4 regions of the Streptomyces sp. NPDC001220 genome follow, and region 4 is predicted to be linked to each of the others. Evidence: riboswitches for the same ligand, from Rfam matches in the RefSeq annotation. Region 4 holds a riboswitch; each other region holds the start of a gene.

Evidence for each region. A riboswitch is a leader RNA that binds a small molecule or an ion and turns the genes downstream of it on or off. The one in region 4 is predicted to bind cyclic di-AMP.
Region 1: another riboswitch for cyclic di-AMP. It lies ahead of ACWDGI_RS42550 (M23 family metallopeptidase); the one in region 4 lies ahead of ACWDGI_RS01815 (NlpC/P60 family protein).
Region 2: another riboswitch for cyclic di-AMP. It lies ahead of ACWDGI_RS37655 (M23 family metallopeptidase); the one in region 4 lies ahead of ACWDGI_RS01815 (NlpC/P60 family protein).
Region 3: another riboswitch for cyclic di-AMP. It lies ahead of ACWDGI_RS33590 (transglycosylase family protein); the one in region 4 lies ahead of ACWDGI_RS01815 (NlpC/P60 family protein).

What each region holds. Positions count from the first base shown of each region.
Region 1 is NZ_JBSFJE010000033.1:1,541-5,903, forward strand. It holds gene ACWDGI_RS42535 (dihydrofolate reductase family protein) at 1-616, shown strand, start outside; tRNA gene ACWDGI_RS42540 (tRNA-Met) at 674-747, shown strand; gene ACWDGI_RS42545 (PP2C family protein-serine/threonine phosphatase) at 940-2,049, shown strand; cyclic di-AMP (ydaO/yuaA leader) riboswitch at 2,318-2,475, shown strand; gene ACWDGI_RS42550 (M23 family metallopeptidase) at 2,485-3,522, shown strand; gene ACWDGI_RS42555 (aldo/keto reductase) at 3,678-4,363, shown strand, end outside.
Region 2 is NZ_JBSFJE010000021.1:41,886-46,248, reverse strand. It holds gene ACWDGI_RS37665 (M16 family metallopeptidase) at 1-496, shown strand, start outside; gene ACWDGI_RS37660 (M16 family metallopeptidase) at 493-1,881, shown strand; cyclic di-AMP (ydaO/yuaA leader) riboswitch at 2,128-2,291, shown strand; gene ACWDGI_RS37655 (M23 family metallopeptidase) at 2,304-3,059, shown strand; gene ACWDGI_RS37650 (GntR family transcriptional regulator) at 3,270-3,965, shown strand; gene ACWDGI_RS37645 (HPr family phosphocarrier protein) at 4,278-4,363, opposite strand, start outside.
Region 3 is NZ_JBSFJE010000016.1:150,423-154,785, reverse strand. It holds gene eno (phosphopyruvate hydratase) at 1-147, opposite strand, end outside; gene ACWDGI_RS33590 (transglycosylase family protein) at 588-1,289, opposite strand; cyclic di-AMP (ydaO/yuaA leader) riboswitch at 1,293-1,464, opposite strand; gene ACWDGI_RS33585 (transglycosylase family protein) at 1,664-2,680, opposite strand; gene ACWDGI_RS33580 (cytochrome P450) at 2,891-4,363, opposite strand, start outside.
Region 4 is NZ_JBSFJE010000001.1:373,277-377,639, forward strand. It holds gene ACWDGI_RS01805 (NlpC/P60 family protein) at 1-118, opposite strand, end outside; gene ACWDGI_RS01810 (hypothetical protein) at 683-1,036, shown strand; gene ACWDGI_RS01815 (NlpC/P60 family protein) at 1,254-2,411, opposite strand; cyclic di-AMP (ydaO/yuaA leader) riboswitch at 2,420-2,593, opposite strand; gene pcrA (DNA helicase PcrA) at 2,917-4,363, shown strand, end outside.

The DNA of each region.
Region 1 (4,363 bases), on a different contig from region 4:
CCAGCTGGTCCTGGCCCCGCTCCTCGTCGGCGACCCGAAGGCACCGCGGCTGTTCGGCCCGGGCGGGTACCAGGAGGGGCGGCTGCGGCTCCTGGAGAGCCGTCGTATCGAGGACGTCGTCCTGATGCGGTACGAGCCCACCGCCCCCGGCGCGGGCGGGTCGGCGGCCGCCGCGGACCGGCACTGGCTGCGGCTCGCCTGCGAGCTGGCGGCCGACTGTCCGCCCTCCCGGACCGCCTTCAGCGTCGGCGCGGTGGTGGTCGCGGCCGACGGCGCGGAACTGGCCCGCGGCCACTCCCGGGAGGCCGGTGACCCGGTCGTCCACGCGGAGGAGGCGGCTCTGGCCAAGATCTCCCCGGCCGACCCCCGGCTGGCCACGGCCACGGTCTACACCAGCCTCGAACCCTGCACCCACCGCGCGTCCCGGCCGCATCCCTGCGCCGAGCTGATCCTCCGGGCCGGGGTACGGCGGGTGGTGACGGCGTGGCGCGAGCCGGACACCTTCGTCGAGGCGGCCGACGGGACGGGGATGCTGCGGGAGGCGGGGGTGGCGGTGCTGGTGCTGGGCGCGTACGAGGAACTGGCGAAGACCCCGAACGCGCACCTCCTGAGCTGACCTCTCCGTAACCGGTGTGACTCGAGCTCTTCCGATGGCGTATGCTGGTTTCACCGACGCGGGGTGGAGCAGCTCGGTAGCTCGCTGGGCTCATAACCCAGAGGTCGCAGGTTCAAATCCTGTCCCCGCTACTGAAGGCCAGGGCCGGAATCCAAGAACAAGGATTCCGGCCCTGAGTCGTATACCGGCACGTGCTCCTCCGCGTATCCCTCCGCGTGTCCCTCATCACACCCGCCCGTACTCATCCGCCCGGTCCACGCCACTCGATCCCGCCCGCTCGCAGCCGCATATCTGGACGGACATATATTGGACATCCGGAACATATGGGGAGTCGTGTCGTGGGCTCTGGACAGGCGCAGGGGGACGGGTCCGCTGCCGTCCGCACCCTGGCCCGCTTCCTGCCCGCCCTGCTGATCGCGGTCGGCGTCTGCTACGACCTCCTCACCCCGCGGGCCTTCACACCGGTCCCCTTCTTCACAGCCGCCCCGCTGATCGCCGCGCCCCTCTCCTCCCTCCGCGCCACCGTCCTGACCGGTCTCGCGTCCTTCCTCGCCGCCTATGCCGTGCACGCCCGCTACACCTTGAGCCCCGACGCCGACATGGCCACCGAAGTCCTCACCGTGATCACCGTCGCCGCCCTCGCCGCCGGCATCAACCGGGTGGTCCGCCGCGGCGACCAGCGCCTCGCCTCCGCCCGCGAGATCGCGGAGGCCGCCCAGCGGGCGGTGCTGCCCGAGCCCGCCGAGCGGATCGGCGGCTTCGAGATCGCCGCCCGCTACGAGGCGGCCCAGGAGGGCGCCTTCATCGGCGGTGACCTCTACGCCGTCCAGGACACCCCGTACGGCGTGCGGCTGGTCGTCGGCGACGTCCGCGGCAAGGGCATGGGCGCGGTCGCCGCCGTGGCCGTGGTGATCGGCGCGTTCCGGGAGGCCGCCGAGCAGGAGGCCACGCTGGAGGCGGTGGCGGGACGGCTGGAGCAGGCGCTGGCCCGCGAGGGTGTCCGGCGCGGCGGCATCGACGCGTTCGAGGGGTTCACCACCGCCGTGCTCGCCGAACTCCCGCACGGTGACGGCACGGTCCGGATCGTCAACCGCGGCCATCCGCCGCCCCTGCTGCTGTACGGCGACGGCAGGGTGAGCCCGGTATGCGCGCCCGAGGCCGCGCTGCCGCTGGGCATGGCCGGGTTGGGGGCCTGGCCGGACCGGGCCGCCGAGTACGCGTTCCCGAGCGGGGCCACGCTGCTGCTGCACACCGACGGCCTCTCCGAGGCGCGGGACGCGCAGGGCCGGTTCTACGACCCCGAGCGGCGGCTGACCGGCCGGGTCGTCACCGCACCCGGCCCGCTGCTGGCCCGGCTCGCGGCCGAGGCGCGCCGGCATACCGGCGGCGGCATGACGGACGACATGGCACTGCTCGCGGTACGCCGGCCCTGAGTGCGGTGACCGGTCCGTACGGGGGATCGTCACCCTCGGTGCACGGGCGACCGCCCTCCGCGTAACGGCTGAGTCACCATCAAAACGTGTGTGACTCCTGAGCCGAACAGAACGCATGGTCAACTCGACCGTTTTCGGCCGTTCATGGCAGGTAAGTCCATGCTTGGAAAGCTTAATGATCAAGGCGAACAGCTTGGAATCTGACAGCTGGGTCTATTAACGTTCGATAACGCAGCGCGGTCGTCCCAGCCGTCACCCGCGACGGCTCCGTGCGCACGCGCCGAATCCCGCAAGGGAACCGGGGAACCACCACCTTGGGGTGAATCGCACGGCTGCCGCCGCCAGAGATCGGCCGGTATACGCGCGTAGGAGACCTTCCTGCTCCGAACCCGTCAGCTAACCCGGTAGGCGGCGGAAGGAAAGGAGTGCGCCCGCGTGGCGTCCAACCGGCCTGCCCCGACAGCCCCGTTCGTGCCCAGCCAGCGTCAACCCGAGACCTACGGCTATGGCGGCTACCGCACCGACGAGGGCCCCTGGGAGGAGTGGAACCCCACCGAGGAGTCCCTCGCCCCGGTACGCGGCCGGCACCGGGTCGCCAAGCAGCGCGGCGGCGGCCTCGCCCGCAGCTCCACGGTCCTCGGCGTCGGCGTCATCGCCGCCGTCGGCGCGGGCGGCATGGCCAGCGCCAACACCGGCAAGCCGCCGGTCTCCATCTCGCTGCCCGACCTGCCGTCCTCCGTCGACTCCCTGCTCGGCGAGGGCAGTGGCCACCACGCCACCCAGACCGCCCTCAGCAGCGTCACCACGACGACCGCCACCGACGCGGACGACTCCTCCTCCGACGCCGGTGAGGCGCTGCGCAGCCGGATCATCGCCCAGGCCGAGCAGCAGCAGACCCAGCTCGACGTCAAGGCCACCGCCAAGGCCGTGGCCGCCGCCGACAAGGCGGTCTCCGACGCGGAGGCCAAGGCGGAGAAGGCCGCGGCCGCCAAGGCCGCCGACGCCAAGGAGCAGGCGCGGGCCGCCGAGAAGGCGCAGGCCGAGCAGAAGCGGCTCGCCGCGCTGGCCAAGCAGTACACGCTGCCGGTCGTCTCCTACACGATCACCGGCACCTTCGGGCAGGCCGGCTCCATGTGGGCCTCCGGCTACCACACCGGCCTCGACTTCGCCGCCCCCACCGGCACGCTGATCAAGGCCGTGCACAGCGGCACCGTCACGGAGGCCGGCTGGGCCGGGTCGTACGGCTACCGCACGATCATCACCCTGGACGACGGCACCGAGCTGTGGTTCTGCCACCAGTCCTCGATCGGCGTCAAGGTCGGCCAGAAGGTCGCCACCGGCGATGTCATCGGCCGCGTCGGCGCCACCGGCAACGTCACCGGCCCGCACCTCCACCTGGAGGTCCACCCCGGCGGTCAGGCCACCGGCATCGACCCGATGACCTGGCTGCGCGGCAAGGGCCTCAACCCCTGACGGACCCCAGGGATCCCCGGCGGCCCTGACGACAACCCCCCGACGTCAGGGCTGCCGGTCTGGTGTGCCCGGAGGCCGGCCGGGGCCTTCCGCTTTTACGAGAACTTCGCGTTGTGGCGGCATCGGTCCGCAGGCGGGCGATGTTGAACTGAGGCATGACCCCTTCTTCCGTTTCTCCCGCTTCCCATTCCCTCCGCAAGCTCGGCGCCTCCGACCTGGAGGTCTTCCCGCTCTGCCTCGGCGGCAACGTCTTCGGCTGGACCGCCGACGAGGCCACCTCCTTCGCCGTCCTCGACGCGTACACGGCGGCGGGCGGCAACTTCGTGGACACCGCCGACTCGTACTCGGCCTGGATCGAGGGCCACAAGGGCGGCGAGTCCGAGACCGTCATCGGCGAGTGGGTCAAGGCGCGCGGCAACCGCGACGACGTGGTGATCGCGACGAAGGTCAGCCAGCACCCCGATTACCCGGGTCTGTCGGGCGCCAACATCAAGGCCGCCGCCGACGCGTCCCTGCGCCGCCTGGGCACCGACCACATCGACCTGTACTACACGCACTTCGACAAGCCCGAGATCCCGGTCGAGGAGATCATCGGCGCGCTGGACGAACTGGTGCGGGCGGGCAAGGTCCGGCACATCGCCGCGTCCAACATCACCGCCGAGCGGCTCCAGGAGTCCCTGGACTTCTCCGACCGCGAGGGCCTCGCCCGGTACGTCGCCCTCCAGCCCCACTACAACCTGGTCTCCCGCGACACCTACGAGGGGCCCCTCCAGGAGCTGGCCTCCCGCACCGGTCTCGCGGCGGTCCCGTACTTCTCCCTGGCCTCCGGCTTCCTCACCGG
Region 2 (4,363 bases), on a different contig from region 4:
CCGTACGGCCGTCGCCGCCGGCTTCGGCCTGCTGCGCCTGTCCGGTGCGCCCTCCCTGGGCTGGCTGGACGTGAAGACCTCCGGTGACGTCGAGGTACCGGTCATCGAGACCGCCATCGACGAGGAACTCGCCCGGTTCGCCGAGGAGGGCCCCACGCCCGAGGAGATGGAGCGCGCCCAGGCCCAGTTGGAGCGCGAGTGGCTGGACCGGCTGGGGACCGTCGCGGGCCGCGCGGACGAACTGTGCCGGTTCGCCGTCCTGTTCGGTGACCCGCAGCTCGCCCTGACCGCCGTCCAGCGCGTCCTCGCGGTGACCCCGCAGGAGGTCCAGGAGGTCGCCAAGGCCCGGCTGCGGCCGGACAACCGCGCGGTGCTCGTCTACGAGCCCAAGTCCCCGGAGACGGTCCAGGACGCCGACGTACCCGAGGACCCCGAGGCCGAGGCCACGGTCGAGGCCGCCACCGCCGAGCACGACGACGAGGAGACGGCCAAGTGACCGAGCTCGCCACCATGGACTTCCACCCGCAGCCCCAGCCGGGCGACGCCCGGCCCTGGGCCTTCCCGGCCCCCGAGCGCGGCACCCTGGACAACGGGCTCACCGTGCTGCGCTGCCACCGGCCCGGCCAGCAGGTCGTCGCCGTCGAGGTGCTCCTGGACGCGCCCCTGGACGCCGAGCCGGCCGGCCTGGACGGCGTCGCCACGATCATGGCGCGCGCCTTCTCCGAGGGCACCGACAAGCACTCCGCCGAGGAGTACGCCGCCGAGCTGGAGCGGGCCGGCGCCACCCTGGACGCCCACGCCGACCACCCCGGTGTCCGGCTCAGCCTGGAGGTCCCGGCCTCCCGCCTGGCCAAGGGACTCGGGCTGCTCTCCGACGCGCTCAGGGCGCCCGCCTTCGCCGACAGCGAGGTCGAGCGGCTGGTCCGCAACCGCCTCGACGAGATCCCGCACGAGCTGGCCAACCCCAGCCGCCGGGCCGCCAAGCAGCTCTACAAGGAGCTCTTCCCGTCGACCGCGCGGATGTCCCGACCGCGCCAGGGCACCGAGGACACCGTCGAGAAGATCGACGCGGCCGCCGTACGCGCGTTCTACGACCGGCATGTCCGCCCCGCCACCGGCACCGCGGTCGTCGTCGGCGACCTCACCGGCATCGACCTGGACGAACTGCTCGGCGAGACCCTGGGCGCCTGGCGCGGCTCCACCGCCCAGCCCCGGCCGGTGCCCCCGGTCTCCGCCGACGACACCGGCCGTGTCGTCATCGTGGACCGCCCCGGAGCCGTCCAGACGCAGCTGCTCATCGGCCGCATCGGCGCCGACCGGCACGACCGCGTCTGGCCCGCCCAGGTGCTCGGCACCTACTGCCTGGGCGGCACCCTCACCTCCCGCCTGGACCGCGTCCTGCGGGAGGAGAAGGGCTACACCTACGGCGTCCGCGCCTTCGGGCAGGTCCTGCGGTCCGCCCCCGACGGCAGCGGCGCCGCCATGCTCGCCATCAGCGGCTCGGTGGACACCCCGAACACCGGCCCGGCGCTCCAGGACCTGTGGACGGTGCTGCGCACCCTCGCCTCCGGCGGCCTCACGGACGCCGAGCGCGACGTCGCCGTGCAGAACCTGGTGGGCGTGGCGCCGCTCAAGTACGAGACGGCGGCGGCCGTCGCAGGCACCCTGGCCGACCAGGTCGAGCAGCATCTGCCCGACGACTTCCAGGCCACGCTCTACCGGCAACTGGCCGCCACCGGCACCGTGGAGGCCACCGCTGCCGTCGTGAACGCCTTCCCGGTCGACCACCTGGTGACCGTCCTCGTCGGCGACGCGGCGCAGATCAAGGAGCCGGTCGAGGCCCTCGGCATCGGCGAAGTGACGGTCGTCGCCGCCGAGTAGGCGGAGCGGACCGGCCGGCGCGAGCGGCGAAGCAGGGAGCGCGGCCGGACGAGCGGCACGCGCGCGTGCAGCGGCCCTGGTGACCGTCAGGTCACCAGGGCCGCCGAATGTCCGAATTGGGGCGGAGGTTGCCTGTCTGCCCTGTGGGATGCGCGACAAAAACCGTGATCGGTTTGAGCAGGGCGTGGACGTCCTCGTAGGTTCTTCCGGACTGTCCGTCAGGCAGTGCGCCGCGCCCGCGGCACCGGACAGTCATCGCCGAGTCCCCGTACGGCGCGAGCCAGGGGAGCCGGGGACCCATGCAGTCCCTGGGGTGAATCGGGCGCCCGCGCGAGCCGCGAGGGGGCCCGTAGGAGACCTTCCTGCTCCGAACCCGTCAGCTAACCCGGTAGGCGAGAGGGAAGGAAAGGACCAGCCTCTACATGGCGTTCATGTGCGCCTCCGGGAAGCACCGTCGCCCCGGCCGGGTGAAGCGCACCACCGCGCAGGCCGCCGGCATCGCGGCCCTCACCACCACGGGTGTCATCGGCACCGTCTCGGCCGCCCCGGCGCTCGCCGCGGAGAACTCCGTCGAGCAGACCGGCCTCACCCCGGTGATCACGGTCAGCGACTCGGTCGCCGACCAGATCGACGCCCAGGCCGCCGCGCAGACGGCCGCCGCCGAGCGCAAGGCGGCCGAGGAGGCCGCGCGCAAGAAGGCGGCGGAGAAGGCCAAGAAGGAGCGCGAGGCCGAGGCGCGCGCCGCGCGGGCAGCCGAACGCAAGCGCCTCAACGCCTTCGTCGCGCCGATCTCCGACTCGTACGTCTCCACCGGCTACAAGACCGGTGGCTCCCTGTGGTCCTCCGGCGCCCACACCGGCATCGACTTCCACGCCGCCACCGGCACGGTGGTGCACGCGGCCGGCACCGGCACGGTGGTCTCCACCGGCTGGGGCGGGTCCTACGGCAACCAGATCGTCATCAAGATGGCCGACGGCATGTACACCCAGTACGGTCACCTGTCGTCGATCGGCGTCTCGGTGGGCCAGAAGGTCACCCCGGGCCAGCAGATCGGCCTCTCCGGCGCGACCGGCAACGTGACCGGCCCCCACCTCCACTTCGAGGCCCGCACGACCCCGGAGTACGGCTCGGACGTCGACCCGGTCGCCTATCTCCGCAAGCACGGCGTGAACGTCTGACCCGAGCACGGCGACGAACATGTGACGTCACCGGCGAGAGCCCCGAAGCCCCGGCCCCCGAGCCGGGGCTTTCGTCGTTTTCGTGTGCCCGGTGTCCAAAAAATATGCATGGATTCAGGGCCCCCGTCGGAAATTCCGGCTCATTGCAATAGAGTCACGGAACGGACGCCACTCGGCGGCGTTTCACGGGGATTAAGGCGGAGGTCGGACATGCGTATTCCGGCGCACTCGGTATGCACAGCCATCCGGGACGACATCGTCGCGGGTGTCTACGAGCGCGGCAGCCGGCTCACCGAGGAACTCCTGGCCCGTCGCTACGGCGTCTCGCGCGTCCCCGTCCGCGAGGCCCTGCGCACCCTGGAGGCCGAGGGCTTCGTGGTGACGCGCCGGCACGCGGGCGCGTGCGTCGCGGAACCGACCGAGCAGGAGGCCGCCGACCTGCTGGAGATGCGTCTGCTCCTGGAGCCGCTCGGCGCCTCCCGGGCCGCCCAGCGCCGTACCGAGGCCCACCTCAAGGTGCTGCGCGGACTGGTCAGGCTGGGCCAGGAGCGGGCCCGTCGGGGCGGCAGCGAGGACCTGCGCTCCCTGGGCGGCTGGTTCCACGAGACACTCGCCCAGGCCACCGGCAGCCACGCCCTCACCTCGACACTCACCCAGCTGCGGCACAAGATCGCCTGGATGTACGCCGTCGACGCGCCCGCCAACCCCGTGGAGTCCTGGGCCGAGCACGGCGCCATCGTGGACGCGGTGACGCGCGGCGACAGCGAGCGCGCGCGGGCGATCACCGCGCTGCACACCGAGCGGTCAGCGGTCTCCCACCGGCTGCGCTTCTCCGGCGGCACGGACCGGGCCAACGGTGTGAGGACTTCGCAACATCCCGTAAACATGTCGGGCCTGCGGCATTAACACGGGCGCCGTATACAAAGAGGTGTTATTCGGTGGAGCGGTATTTCCGTTGCCCGCTCGCGGGTTCTGCCGCCCTTATTTCGCGCACGCCCGGAATTTCCGATGGCGCGCCTTCGGTGTGCCCGGAGTGGAATTAACTATGCCCGGTGCAAAGTCTGGCTCCCGATAAAGGGCGGTCGTTCATAAAGACCGGCTCCGGGTGACACCACGGCGGGATCTCCGGGATCTCCGGGTGACGGCACGGCGGGAACGACGAGACCGCGCCGCCCCCGGAGGGGTGGCGCGGCCTCGGTCGTGCGGGCGCTGTGGCGCTCAGACGGTCTCGGGGAGCTCCTCGAGACCCTCGGCGACCAGCTTGGCCAGGCGGTCGAGGGCGGCGTCCGCGCCCTCGGCGTCGG
Region 3 (4,363 bases), on a different contig from region 4:
CTCGAAGGCGCCGGTGGAGGCGCCGGACGGGACGGCGGCACGACCCGTGCTGCCGTCGTCGAGGCCGACCTCGACCTCGACCGTGGGGTTGCCTCGGGAGTCCAGGATTTCCCGGGCTACGACGACGTCGATGGACGGCACGAGCATCTCCTTCTTGGGATGTGACGCTGGTTGTGCGGGCGCACGCGGGCCTTGTCGGCCCTTGCTCAGCCTTGCGACTAGAGCCTAACCGCCCCGGGCCCGACAATCGGCCGACCGACCGGCCCGTGGACACACAGACGGTACTCATTGTTCATGTGCGGAACAAAGGGGGGTCCGATGAAGAACGGAAGAAGAGCGGGTCAAGAGGAAGACCGCGGGGGGGATCGCGAGGACGGCGCGAGGGACGGCGAGGACCGCGCCGCGAGGACGGCGAGGACCGCGCGAGGGTGGCAAAGAGAAACCCCGCCCCGGTGCGTACGGGGGAGAACGCACCGGGGCGGGGGCTCGTGGGGGACGGGGGTGACCCTCACGCGGTCTCCACTATGGGGACCACGGCTGTGCGGGCGCTGTGATTCAGCTGGCGCCCTCGTATTACGTCGGGCGCCTTACTTCAGGTGCAGCTGCTGGCCCGGGTAGATGAAGTCGGCGTCGTCGACGATGTCCTTGTTCAGCTTGAACAGCGTCTGCCAGCCGCCCTTGACCTTGTGCTTCTCGGCGATGGAGCTGAGCGTGTCGCCCTTGACGACCTTGTACTCGCCGTCGCCCTTCTTGACCTTCTTCCCGGTCGGGGTGGTGACGGTCTTCTTGGCGGCCGGACGCTCGGCGGAGCGGGAGGCGGCCTGGGTGTCGGTCGTACGGCTGCTCGTGCCGCTGTTCGCCGAGCTGGAGGAGGAAGACGAGGAGGAGGAGGAGCTGGTGCCGCCGCCGGTGTAGGCGGCACCGGACAGGCCCGTACCGCAGACCGGCCAGGCGCCCTTGCCCTGCGCGGCGAGGACCTTCTCGGCGATCTCGATCTGCTGCGCCTTGGTGGCCTGGTTGGCCTGCGCGGCGTACTGCGTGCCGCCGTACGCGGCCCAGGTGGAGGAGGAGAACTGCAGACCGCCGTAGTAGCCGTTGCCGGTGTTGATGGCCCAGTTGCCGCCGGACTCGCACTGGGCGACGGTGTCCCACTCGGAGGCGGTGGCGGCGGAGGCGGTGCCGGAGGCCATCAGCGGAGCGGCGATGGCGACACCGGTGACGCCGGCGAGCGCGGCGGCGCGGGTGGCCCTGGACGGACGGCGGTGCTTGCCCTTGCCGGAAAACAGCATGAAGGATCCCCTCACCGACGCCTGCGAGGTGAGCTGTCGGGTTCGGGCCGGTTGAGTTGCCCGGCCGCACACCTCACGGTGCGCGGCTTCACCCCGAGCCGGACACGGCAGTCTCAACTACCGGTCCCGGCACTTACCTTGGGTCCCCCGCTCCTGCCTACGGCGCTTGACGCGACGACTGTTCCCGGGCAGCCGCTGGCAGGACTCGGCGTTGCGACGGCCGGGGCTCGTGGTGACGAGCGGCCTTGACCGTAAACAGGCGATCAGGTGAATTTCAAAGATGATCAGGGCTTCTGAGACTCATCCCACACTTTCACCAAACCGGACATTTAACTTCGAAGTAGGGCGGTCGGAAGGTCCAACTCCCGCTACTTTTAGTCCGTTTCGCTGCCGAGTTTCAGGGTCTGACCGGGAGCGATGTCGTTCGGGTCGGCACCGATGTCCGCCTTGTTCGCGACATAGAGCGCATGCCATCCGCCGTCGAGGCCAAGGGAGTCGGCGATGGAGGCGAGGGTGTCGCCGTCCCGGACGGTGTAGGTGCCGGCGTCCCGGGAGGCGTGACGGCCGGAAGAAGTCACACTCTGACCGTTTGTCACGCTTTCGTCCGCCGAGCCGCCGCGATGCTTGCCGCCGCTACCGACGGCCCCCGTGTCGACCAGATCCCAGGAACTGCCCGTCTGCCACGAATTGTCCGAGTCATCGGCTTCGAGCACGACGGGATTCTCGCTCGCCTTCGAGGCGTTGGACCCCTTGGATCCCGACTTGTCCGCCTTCGTGGAGTCGGCAGGGGTGCCCTTGCCGGAGTCGTCACTCGCACTCGGGGACGGGGTGGCGGAGCCGGAGTCCGTGGCGCCCGAGGAATCCGACGAGGAGTCGGACGAGCCGGAATCCGATGAACCGGATGAATCCGAAGAACCAGATGAAGAGGATGAATCCGACAGCCCGGAGGACGAGTCGGAGGAGCCGGACGAGTCGTCCGATCCGCCGAGGCCGGTGTCGACGTTCACCGAGGCGTCGTCCGAGGAGAGCCCGGCGATCAGGGCGCAGGTCCGCCAGGGCTTGGTGCCCTGGTCCGCGAGGATCTTCTCGGCGACGGAGATCTGCTGCGAGCGGCTCGCCTGGTCCGGCGTGGCGGCGTACTCCTGGCCGCCGTACTCGTCCCAGTCGTCCTGGGACATCTGCAGGCCGCCGTAGTAGCCGGTGCCGGCGTCCATGCTCCAGGAGCCGCCGCTCTCGCACTCGGCCACCCTGTCCCAGGTGTTGCCGTCGGCCGCGTTGGCGCTCGCCGCACCCAGGAGCGGGATGGCGATGGCCGAGCCGGTCACGCCGGCCGCGACGAGGAGAGCCGGAGCCTGACGGGGGCGACGGTGACGACCGTTCCCGGAGAGCATGCGGAAACCTTTCGAGCGACAGCGGTGACCGGCGCGACGGGTCCCGCCGGGGCGCCGCACTTGATGGGTGAACGTATAGGCAGACGATCACTTGTCACAAGTTAATGCCGCGTAGATCACGTGAAGATCACAGAGTTGAACGCTGGTCATCTTTGCGGGTGGAGGGCCTGGTGAGGGGCCGACCGGGGGCCAGGTGGGCGCCTGTGGGGCTCATCGGCCGTCGGGGGTGAACTTCACGGGGAGCGTGCGCAGTCCGCGCATGATGAGGCCGCCGCGCCAGCGCAACTCGCTCTCCGGCGCCGCGAGTCGCAGGTCCGGGAGGCGGGTGAGCAGGGTCGCGAGCGCGCTCTGCCCTTCCAGGCGGGCGAGCGGGGCGCCGAGGCAGTAGTGGATGCCGTGGCCGTACCCGAGGTGCTGGTTGTCCCGCCGTGCCAGGTCGAGCGTGTCCGGCTCGGCGAACCGCTCCGGGTCCCGGTCCGCGGCGGCGAGTACGACGAGGACCGGGTCGCCGGCGGCGATGCGCTGCCCGCCGATGCCGAGCGGCTCGGTGGCGAACCGCCAGGTCGCGAGCTCCACCGGCCCGTCGTAGCGCAGGAGTTCCTCCACCCCGGTCTCCAGCAGTCCGCGCTCGCCGGCGGCCAGGGAGTCCTGCAGGCGGCGGCGTTGTTCCGGGTGGGTGAGCAGGGCGTACGTGCCGTTCCCGATGAGGTTGACCGTCGTCTCGAAGCCGGCGAACAGCAGGATGAAGGCCATGGCGGCGGCCTCGTTCTCGGTGAGGTGCTCGCCGTGGTCGGAGGCGCGGATGAGCCCGGAGATGAGGTCCTCGCCGGGGGCCGGCTCGGCGGACAGCGCCTCCCGCTTCCGGTGGATCAGCTCGGCCAGATATCCGCGCATCTTCTTCACGGACCGGGCGACCCCGCCCCGCGGCCCTCCGCCGTGCCGGATCATCATGCCGGCCCAGTCCCGGAAGTCGTCCTGGTCCTCTCGCGGGACGCCCAGCAGGTCGCAGATGGCGTAGATGGGCAGCGGGAAGGCGAACTCGTGGATGAGGTCGGCCTCGCCCCGGTCCGCGAACCCGTCGATGAGCCGGTCGGTCAGCTCCTGCACGCGGGGCGCGAACTCGGCCACCCGGCGCGGCGTGAACGCCTTGCTGACCAGCCGGCGCAGCCGGGTGTGGTCCGGCGGGTCGATGTTCAGCAGGTGCGTCATCAGCTCGGCCTTGCGCTCACCGGGGATCCCGGTCTTCCCCCTGGCGTGCGCGGGCTCGTCGTGGTGCGCCGGGTTCTTGGACAGCCGGGGGTCGGCGAGGGCCTGCCTGGCGTCGGCGTAGCGGGTGACCAGCCATGCCTCGACCCCGCTGGGGAGCCGGGTCCGGTGCACGGGCGCATGCTCCCGGAGCCAGGCGTAGGCGGGGTACGGATCGGCGGCGAACTCCCAGCTGAAGAGTTCCGGGACGGTGGTGCCGTCAGGGGTGGCGGTGCCGTCGGCGCCGCCGCTGCCGCCAGGAGCGCCGGTCCTGTGGGGAGCGGTGGTGCCGTCAGGAGCGCCGGTCCCGTGAGGAGCGGTGGTGCCGCCAGGAGCGCCGGTCCTGTGGGGAGCGGTGGTGCCGCCAGGAGCGGTGGTGCCCTCAGGAGCGGTGGTGCCGTCGGGGACTGGGGTGCCGTCGGGGGCGGGCTGGTCGGT
Region 4 (4,363 bases):
CGTGTCCGGTCCCTTCGAAGCCCGTCGCGGTGGCCGCGCCCGCCAGGGCAATGGTGGCGGCCGTGCGGGCCGTACTGCCGCTGAGCGAGCGCTGTCGGGGCTTGCGGTGCGCTGCCACCTGGACTGGTCACGTCCTTTCGTACGACCGCCGTGGGGTCCGTACGCACGCCAGGGGAAGCGCGTATACGGCCGCAGGGGTGCGGATTACGCGTCCGGCGGCGGCCCGCACAGGGGGAGCGGGCCGCCGCCGGACTTTCTCGGCGGTGGTGTCCGACTGCCGCCCCTGGCCCGGGCGGCGGTGGGGAGTCGGTCACCTGGGGGAGGACGCTAGGCCGGTCTGTGTCGGCCGGGTAACGCGATGCACGGAATTGGTGTGACCGGATCGTTACCCGACGGTATGTGACCGGGATTCCGGTCCGGAGCCGTCGGCTTCACGGGGCGGGATGACCGAAGCGGCGGTTCCTGGGTGAGCGGGGCGTGCGGGGTGCTATGGGGTGCATATATGCGATGCCGTGGCGGCGGGCGGCGGGCGGCGGGCGGCGGGCGGTGGGCGGAGGGCGGCGGGCGGAGGGCGGCGGGCGATGGGCGATGGGCGATGGGCGGCGGGCGGAGGGCGATGGTGGGTGTGGATGGAGGGGCCGGTGCCCGGCGCCCCGGGGGACCCTGATTAGGCTCCGGGGCCATGGGCGTACTCATCCATCTCTTCGTCGGCCTGCACATCATCGGCATCGCCGCGCTCCTCGGCGGTTTCCTCACCCAGATGAAGGCGATGGGCCAGGGCACGGCCCGCTTCGTCCCCGGGATGCTGCACGGCGCGTTCACCATGCTCGCGACCGGCGTGATCCTGGTAGGCCTCAACGAGGCCGACGACCACCACGTCAACACCATCAAGATCGGCGTGAAGCTCGCGCTGCTGATCGTGATCCTCGGCCTCGTCTACGTGAAGCGGGACGACGAGAAGGTGGAGAAGGGTGCCTTCGGCCTGGTGGGCCTGCTGACCATGGCGAACATCTTCATCGCCGTGCTGTGGACGTGACCCTCAGGAAGCCTTTCCCGGCGCGGCGCGGGTGACCGCCAACGCGCCGGCGGGGGAGCGGGCCTGAGGGTGAGAGGGCGCGTGAGGGGTTGGGGTGCGGTGTGGCGCGGGGTGGAGACGCGCACGCTCGCGCGTGGGCATCCGGGCGCGCCCGGCCCTCACCACACGCGCTCCGCGCACGCGCCATCGCGGCGCGCCCCCCTGGCGCGCGCGCCCCTCAGGCCGGTCGCACCACGCTGTGGATGATCGACTCGCCGCCGTAGTAGATCGACTCCTCCCGGACGTACGCGCCGGGCTTCGGGGCGTGGATCATCATGCCGTCGCCGATGTAGATGCCGACGTGGCTGATGTCGTCGTAGAAGAAGACCAGGTCGCCGGGCTGGGCGTCGGCGAGGGAGACGGTGGTGCCGGCGTTCACCTGGTCGTACGTGGTGCGCGGCAGGGAGACGCCGGCGGCCTTCCAGGCGGCCTGGGAGAGGCCGGAGCAGTCGTAGGAGCCGGGGCCGGTGGCGCCCCAGACGTACGGCTTTCCGACCTGCGCACGGGCGAAGGCGATCGCCTTGGCGGCCTTCGTCCCGTAGGCGGAGTCGGACGGGGAGGAGGAAGAGGGCGAAGAGGACGAAGAGGAGCCGCTGGAGGTCGACGTCGACGACGCGTCCCTCGCGGCCGCCGCCTGCTGCTTCGCGAGCTCCGCCGCCTTGCGTGCCGCTTCCGCCTGCTGCTTCTTCTCGATCTCCGCCAGCCGCGCCTTCTCCTGGGCGGTCAGCTGCGACAGCAGATCCCGCGCGGAGGCCAGCTTCGTCTGGACGGTGCTCTTGGCGGTCCTGAGGTCGTCCTGGGTGTCGGTGAGCGTCTCCAGGCTCTTGGCGGCCTCCTGTCGCTTCGCCATGGTCGCGGACTGCTGTGTGGCGTAGTCGTCGACCGCGTCCTTCTGACGCGAGGTCAGCCGATTCATCAGCTGCGTCTGGTCGAAGTAGTCCTGCGGACTGTCCGCGAGCAGGAAGGTCGCCGTGTCGGGTGCGCTGGCCCCGGTCCGGTACTGGGCCGCGGCGAAGGAACCCAGTTCCTCACGCGCCTTGTTGAGCCGGTCCGTGCGCGTGGCGACGTCATCGAGCAGGGTGTCGACCTGCTTGCGCTGCTTGCCGGTCTTCTCCTTGGCCGCGTTGTACTTCTCGGTCGCCGACTCGGCCTGCCGGTAGAGGGCGTCGACCTTCTTCTCGACCTCCTCCAGGCTGGGCTTGCCGTCCTCGGAGGGCGCGGCGTTGGCCGTCTGGGAGAGCAGGGCCACGGAGGTGAGGGCGGCGGTGGCCAGGGCGGGGGTGCGTATGCCTGCTACGCGCGTTGCGGACGGACGTGACTTGCGGTGCGACGCCAACGGGGGCGACTCCTTCCATGCTCCGCCTACCGAGTTAGCTGTCGGGTTCGGGCGGGTGGTTCGGAAGGGTTGCCCTACGGTCCGTTCCCCGGTGGGAAGGCGGGACCGATTCACCCCAAGGTTCGGTGTGGGTCCCCGGCTCCGGGTGCGCGGTGGCACCCTGGACTCGGCGGAGGCCGTGCGGCCCGGCGACGTTCGCCGGTGGGGGTCGTACGGCCTGCTCGGCACGGTAGCCAACTCGTGTGCTCTGTGTGAAGTTTGATGTGCGATATGCCCGATACATTTTCGTGACCTTGGCGTTGCGGCTCGGGTGGATCGGTCGATCGGGGATGGTATGCGGCTACTTGTCCGGTGCGGCCGGGTGGTCCGCGCCCCCGGCTGACGGGCACGCCCGTGCTCACGGTGTGTGATCGCTGACCGTGAGGGGCCGATTCTGGTGGGTGACCGCGGTGAGTTTCCGGGGTGGGGACCGGTTGTCGGTGGGGCGCCCTAGACTCGGAGAGCGATGAGCAGCCTCTTTGACGACAGCTTCCTGGCGAGCCTCCAGCCCCCGCGCGGCCACGAGGAGGAACCCCCGCCGCCGCCCGAGGACGAGCACGTACCGGAGCCGATTCCGGACGACCTGTTCGGCGGGCAGTTCGACGCGCCCCCGGACCGGGACGCCTACTACCGCGACGGCGCCGCCCGCCCGGCCCTGGACGCGGCCGCGCTCCTGGAGGGGCTGAACGAGAACCAGCGGGCGGCGGTCGTGCACGCCGGCTCCCCGCTGCTGATCGTGGCCGGCGCCGGATCCGGCAAGACGCGCGTGCTCACCCACCGCATCGCGCACCTGCTCGGCGCGCGGAACGTACACCCGGGCCAGATCCTCGCGATCACCTTCACCAACAAGGCCGCGGGCGAGATGAAGGAGCGCGTCGAGCACCTCGTCGGCCCGCGCGCCAACGCGATGTGGGTGATGACCTTCCACAGCGCCTGCGTGCGGATCCTGCGCAGGGAGAGCAAGAAGCTCGGCTTCACCTCCTCCTTCTCGATCTACGACGCCGCGGACTCCAAGCGCCTGATGGCCCTGGTCTGCCGCGACCTGGACCTCGATCCCAAGCGCTTCCCGCCGAAGTCCTTCAGCGCCCAGGTCAGCAACCTCAAGAACGAGCTGGTCGACGAGGAGGACTTCGCCGCCCGGGCGAGCGACGGCTTCGAGAAGACCCTCGCCCAGGCCTACGCCATGTACCAGTCGCGGCTGCGTGAGGCGAACGCCCTCGACTTCGACGACCTGATCATGACGACGGTCAACCTGCTGCGCGCCTTCCCGGACGTCGCCGAGCACTACCGCCGCCGCTTCCGGCACGTCCTGGTCGACGAGTACCAGGACACCAACCACGCCCAGTACGCCCTCGTGCGCGAGCTGGTCGGCACCGGCGCGCACGAGGCGGACGTGCCGCCGGGTGAGCAGGACCTCCCGCCCGCCGAGCTCTGCGTCGTCGGTGACGCCGACCAGTCGATCTACGCCTTCCGGGGCGCGACGATCCGCAACATCCTCCAGTTCGAGGAGGACTACCCGAACGCGACGACGATCCTCCTGGAGCAGAACTACCGCTCCACACAGACGATCCTCTCCGCCGCCAACGCGGTCATCGAGCGCAACGAGTCCCGCCGCCCGAAGAACCTGTGGACCAACGCGGGCGCGGGCGCGCAGATCACCGGCTACGTCGCCGACACCGAGCACGACGAGGCACAGTTCGTCGCCGACGAGATAGACCGTCTGACGGACGCGGGCGAGGCGAAGGCGGGCGATGTCGCCGTCTTCTACCGCACCAACGCGCAGTCCCGTGTCTTCGAGGAGATCTTCATCCGCGTCGGCCTGCCCTACAAGGTCGTCGGCGGTGTCCGCTTCTACGAGCGCAAGGAGGTCCGGGACGTCCTGGCCTACCTCCGGGTCCTCGCCAATCCCGAGG